Regions from separate parts of the Psychrobacillus sp. NPDC093200 genome, predicted to be linked through region 1. Evidence: predicted binding sites of a transcription regulator. Region 1 holds the regulator's gene; the other holds the start of a gene.
The links. The regulator Rex, encoded in region 1, represses fermentation and respiration genes when NADH is low (regulators of the CRP and FNR family bind a similar motif). The targets are predictions, from matches to a motif close to TTGTGAAATATTTCACAA.

Region 2: ACQKNZ_RS12570 (cytochrome c oxidase subunit 2A) is a predicted target of Rex. The motif match lies at 1,118-1,135, and genes of this name have one in related genera.

The regions. Positions count from the first base shown of each region.
Region 1 is NZ_JBNNVC010000007.1:34,690-37,862, forward strand. It holds gene ACQKNZ_RS18680 (ABC-F family ATP-binding cassette domain-containing protein) at 1-1,397, opposite strand, end outside; gene ACQKNZ_RS18685 (redox-sensing transcriptional repressor Rex) at 1,525-2,160, shown strand; gene ACQKNZ_RS18690 (GNAT family N-acetyltransferase) at 2,330-2,884, opposite strand; gene ACQKNZ_RS18695 (CPBP family intramembrane glutamic endopeptidase) at 2,897-3,173, opposite strand, start outside.
Region 2 is NZ_JBNNVC010000002.1:968,525-971,697, forward strand. It holds gene ACQKNZ_RS12560 (dynamin family protein) at 1-106, opposite strand, end outside; gene ACQKNZ_RS12565 (chemotaxis protein CheX) at 444-899, shown strand; gene ACQKNZ_RS12570 (cytochrome c oxidase subunit 2A) at 1,206-1,328, shown strand; gene ACQKNZ_RS12575 (cytochrome c oxidase subunit II) at 1,349-1,825, shown strand; gene ACQKNZ_RS12580 (b(o/a)3-type cytochrome-c oxidase subunit 1) at 1,827-3,173, shown strand, end outside.

The sequences.
Region 1 (3,173 bases):
GACTTCAATAGCATGAGTTTTGCAAGTGCAAGTCTAGCCTTTTCTCCACCGGATAGATTAGACACAGTTTTTTGCACATCGTCTCCAGAGAAGAGGAAGCGACCTAGCACATTGCGTATATCTTTCTCATTCATCAGAGGCCATTCATCCCATAGCTCTTTAAGGACGGTTTTATTGCCAGTAAGAGCTGCCTGCTCCTGGTCATAGTATCCAAATTGCACATTTGTGCCGTATTGAATATTACCACCAGCTGAAGGGAGCTGCTTCATAATAGTTTTTAGCAAGGTGGACTTACCGACACCATTTGGTCCAACCAAAGCGATGCGGTCCTGCTTATAAACGGAAAATGAGATGTTAGAGGAAACGGTTTTATTTGGATAACCTACAGCAATATCCTCTAAACGCAGAACATCATTACCGCTAGGACGGTCAATGGTAAAGCCGAAGTTAGCGGATTTCTCATCGCCATCTGGGGCATCCATCCAGTCAGTCTTCTCGATAACCTTTCTTCGAGATTGTGCCATCTTCGTTGTAGATGCACGCGCCAGGTTACGGCTAACAAAGTCCTCTAGCTTTGCTTTTTCCTCCTGCTGCTTCTCATATTTCTTTTTATCGAGCTCATAATTTTTCGCTTTCTGTGTTAAATACGCGCTATAGTTACCTACGTATCTCGTAACGTTATGACGTGAAACCTCATACACTAAATTTACTACCTGGTCTAGGAAATATCGATCATGGGATACAATCAAAATGGCACCACTATAGTTTTTCAAATAGTTTTCAAGGAAGCTGAGTGTTTGAATATCTAAATGGTTTGTAGGCTCATCGAGTATAAGTAAATCGGGCTTGCTCAACAGCATTTTAGCTAATGCTAATCTCGTTTTTTGTCCCCCGGATAACGCTTGTACTGGCTTATCATAATCCTCCGGGAAAAATTGCATACCATGTAAGATGGAGCGGATATCCGATTCAAAGCGGTATCCACCAGCCTCATTAAAGGCAAGCTGAAGCTCGTCATAGGTAGCTGCAACTCTAGCATAGGCTTCTGAATCTTCATAGATAGAAGGGTCAGCCATTTGTGCTTCTAGTGAGCGCAGTTCTCTTTCAGAATCAATCAAATGACTAAAAATGGATTTCATTTCCTCCCAAATCGTCAGCTTCGATTCAAGACCCGCATGCTGCTCTAAATAGCCAAGTCTAATATTTTTAGGCATAATAATGTCACCGGAATCGTATGACATTTCTCCAGCAATTATTTTAAGTAAAGTAGATTTTCCCGCACCATTACGCCCAACCAGTGCAACTCGGTCGCGGTCTTGAATTTCTAACTTTACGTTTGTTAATATATCTTCACCGTTAAAGGATTTAGTTACTTGGTTTACTTGTAAAACAATCACGTTAATTTGCACCTCAATTCTATCCTAAGTGTAATAGATAGGACTTGTCGTTGCAACGTTCTCCCTTTACAATAAAAGAAAGGTTACGTGTAAAAATGAATTTGCCTTATACAATAGGAGGACACTTATGAAACGTGATGTACCTCGCATCCCTCAAGCGACAATGAAACGACTTCCTTTATATTATAGATTTTTACAAAGCTTTCATAATGCAGATCATAAACGAGTTTCATCCCAACAGCTAAGTGAAGCGATGAAGATAGATTCAGCAACCATCCGAAGAGATTTTTCTCATTTCGGTGCGCTAGGAAAGAAAGGGTACGGCTATGATGTACCCCATCTACTTGAGTTTTTCAGAAAAACACTAGACCAAGATGAGGCGGCACGGGTCGCACTAATAGGTGTTGGTAGCTTAGGAACAGCTTTTGTAAAATATAACTTTCAAAAAAACCATAACACTAGAATTGTAGTGGCATTCGATACGAAGGCACCACTCGAAGGAACGATAATTAGTGACATTCCTGTATTTCATTCTAGTGTGATGTTGGAAAAGCTAAAGGAATACGGAATTGAATTAGTGATTTTTACACTTCCGAGTCGTGCGGCTCAGGAAGTAGCTGATCTTTTAGTGGGCTCTAATGTAAAAGGAATTTTAAACTTCACCCCAGTCCCAATAAGTACTCCAGATGAGATTCGCGTACATACGATTGACCTTTCAGTTGAACTTCAAACACTCATCTACATGATTCGAAACGAGATCTAAGAAAAGCGCAAGCGCCTATGTCTGCCCCGACAAGCAAATGGAGAAAAGCGAGGAGGCAGTTCCTCAGCCACCGGAGCTTTTGTCCATTTGACCTCGAGGGGCAAGGCGGGCGCTGATACCAATCTTATAAGAAAAAAAGCCTTCGACTATTATCTAGTCGAAGGCTTTCCTATTTATATTCGCTTTTTAGTAGGGAATAGATAGCAAGATCGATATAGCGTCCCTTTTCAAACTCATGCTGTCTTAGGACTCCATCTTTGTGAAAGCCTAGCTTACTCAAAAGGTGAAGGGAGGCATCATTCTCTGAAGTGACCTCAGCTTCAATTTTGTTCATGTTCATATCATGAAAGGCAAAATGAATGATGGGCTTAAGCGCCTCCGTCATAATTCCCTTTCCCCAAGCATTAGGTGAAAGATCATAGCCAATTTCTATACGCTTATGCTCAGCCTCATAGTTTAAATAACCACAAGTACCGATTACTTTTAAGGTTATTTTATCTTCTATTACCCAGCGCATACCAGTTTGTTCGAGAAAAATTTTCTCGTACCAACTAATTTCGCCCTGAGCATCTTCAACAGAAGTAAAGGGACCAATGGCCATATGCTGTACTACGTTTTCATTAGAATATAACTCTAAAATATCCTTTGCATCCCGTTCGATTGCTTTTCGGAGGATGAGTCTTTCTGTTTCTATTGTAGGAAAACTTACAAATGAAAAAGTCATTATGATTACCCCTTATTGCTGCAACTCAGCAAGTCTTTTTAAAAAGTTGACGATTTCTTCATTATACAGCTGAACAATTACTACGAATCCATTAAGTAGCATATGGGCAATAATAGAGGTGATTATTCGCTTTGTTTTATAGTAAATGAAAGCGAATATAAACCCAGACACAGCATATATTAGTATGTGTGTGAACTCAAAGTGAATGACGGCAAAGGACAGTGAGCTAACGAGCGCTGCTACAAAGAAGTTCGTTTTAGGCAGTAAAGTTCCGAAAATGATGCGACGG
Region 2 (3,173 bases), on a different contig from region 1:
AAAGTTTTGATTTTGCATATCTCTCTTCATCATTGTTTTGTTTAAAAATTGTCGCGAGTAAAGCATTCGATTCTTTGATTTTCTGTAATTCCTCTAATTGATTCATGTGAAATTTATTTCCCCTTTTTATTCTTTAAACAATATGTATATCATATCAGAAAATATAAAAAAAGATGACTTTATTGTTCACAAAGTCATCACTGTACTACTATTATTTTGTTTGCGGTGTAATAGAATTTAAAATGTGTTTTGTTATTACGCTGTATATAACTACAGTCGATCCAATTAATATAAATACCATGACAATCTCCCTCTCAACTGAACTTGATATTCATTCTCATTTAGATGTTATCACATTTTTCAACAATTGACTACAAAATATATTCTTTTTAACTAGACAATATGATAAAATTGATTCATCTTTACTATTAGGAGGGGATAAAATGGGTAATTCCAAGCATATTAAAACACTTTTAAATGGTACCATTCAATCATTAAAGTCTGTTATTCCTCTTAACCTTAGTTTTAAGTCTCCCACACTAATGATTCAACCATTTGATCAGGAAGAGATGGGCGTTCTCATTGGAATTGTTGGAGACATTAAGGGAAGAATTATTGTTGATGCATCCTCCCAATTCTTCTCCTCCGTTGGCGCCTCTATGTTCGGCATGCCTCTCGAGGGCGAAATGCTCGAATCTTTTACTGGTGAACTCGGGAATATGATTGCAGGCAACTTGTGTACTACTGTTGCCCAAGAAGGTTTAGAGATTGATATTACACCGCCAACTGTCATTGTTGGCAAGAGTAAACTATTTGGTTTTCATCATGCCTTTCGCTTGCCTGTAGAAACCGAAGACATAGGCCTTATGACTATTATTCTTACAATAGATGAGGACTAACTATCAATAAGAATACATATAAAACTTAGAATCCTTTTAAATAAAGGATTCTTTTTTATTTGGCAATCCCTAAGGACCTTGAGCTAATTTAAAGGATAAGATCTTTAGCTAGCACTCTATTTCTCAAGAGTCTGAACTGCAACTATCTTCACTAATCTCCCTTCCACTTCTATGACTTTTAATTTATTTCACATTATCTTCACATAATACCTTTGTATGTGTGAGAAATATCACATCACACATAAATATTTAAATTTATGATGTAGCTATAGATAAAAAGAAGAATATTTTGGAGGTGTACGACTGATGTCCAAAAAACACAATAAAGAACCAGAACTTAAGGGCACGTTAATATCTGTTAGCGTAGTGGGGATCTTTATATTAGTAACTTGGTTTCTGGCATTCTATTTATTTATTGACAGATTTTAAATCATTGGAGGTTAAAGGTTATGCATATTCACAAGTATGAAAAATGGTGGATAACATTCGGGGTAGGGTCTTTGGTTTTATTCTTAATTATAGTTGGCTTTAGCGCATTTCATTACGGTTCTCATCCACCTAGTGCAAAAGTATATATTGATCCTGAGCGAGTAGATGAAATTGCTCCTTTTAATAATCCTGGAGTTCACAAGGTCGAAGGTAAGGAATGGGATTACGAAGTAGTAGTCGTTGCTTCTGCTTTCTTCTATAATCCACAGGAATTTGAAGTACCACTCGGATCAACTGTTAAATTTATCGCAACAACAAAAGACGTAATTCATGGCTTTCAAATAGTGGGTACGAATATTAATATGATGCTAGAACCTGGCTACGTTTCAGAATACGTAACAACAGTAGATAAAGCTGGAGAGTATTTAATATTATGTAACGAATATTGTGGCATAGGACACACTTCTATGACATCGAAGTTAAAGGTGGTTGAGTAACATGGCAACAATAACAGAGAAAGCACAAAGCTTTGTGAAGGTAGATCGTCGTGATGGCAAGCTCGCAATGGCTCACATCCATGTAGCATTCATTGCACTTTTAATCGGAGGACTTTGTGGACTATTACAAACACTAGTACGTTCTGGACAATTTACTCTTCCTTGGGGAATCGGATACTATCAATTATTAACGGTTCATGGGGTTTTATTAGCACTTATCTTAACAACTTATTTTATCTTTGGTTTCCAAATTGCTGCTGTAAGTCGCACTGCCGGCACATTGACAGATAAGCAAAGAATGCTTGGCTGGATTGGGTTCTGGACAATGACAATCGGAACAACTGCTGCTGCAGTAATGGTTTTATTAAATGAAGCATCTGTTCTGTACACTTTCTATGCACCCCTACAAGCACATTGGATCTTCTATGTGGGATTGGCACTGGTAGTCGTAGGCTCTTGGATTGGTGGAGCTGGTCTTATAATGAAATATAGAGAATGGCGCAAAGCTAATCCAGGAGAACCAAGCCCATTATTAACTTTTATGGTAATCGTAAACTTAACTATGTGGATCATTTGTTCACTTGGTGTTGCAGTTGAGGTAGTTTTCCAATTGATTCCTTGGTCATTAGGCTGGGTAGATAAGATTGATATTCTTCTTTCTCGTACACTTTTCTGGTATTTTGGTCACCCATTAGTATATTTCTGGCTATTACCTGCTTATATGGTTTGGTACGTAATCATTCCTAAAATTATTGGCGGGAAAATTTATTCGGATGCACTTGCAAGACTTTCCTTTATGCTTTTCTTGATTTTCTCTATTCCTGTTGGATTCCATCACCAATTGACAGAGCCTGGTATTGATTCTTTCTGGAAATACTTGCAAGTAATTTTGACAATGATGGTTGTTATACCTTCCCTTCTAACTGCTTTCTCCATGTTCGCTACATTTGAAATTCGCGGAAGACAGCTTGGAGGAAAAGGGTTATTTGGATGGTTTAAAAAGCTTCCATGGAAGGATGCTCGATTCGTTGTACCATTCATCGGTATGGCAGCCTTCATCCCTGCTGGAGCTGGAGGTATTATTAATGCATCTAACCAAATGAACCAAGTAGTACATAATACTATCTGGGTTACTGGTCACTTTCATCTCACTTTAGCAACAACAGTTGTTTTAACATTCTTTGGTGCCGCTTATTGGTTAATCCCTCATCTTACTGGTAGAGTGTTGACTAAACAAATGAATAAGCTAGCAATTATACAAGCTATTGTATGGGCAGTAGGTATGTCCATCATGTCTGGAGCTATGCATATAGCTGGTTTAATGGGTGCTCCTCGCCGTTCAGATTTC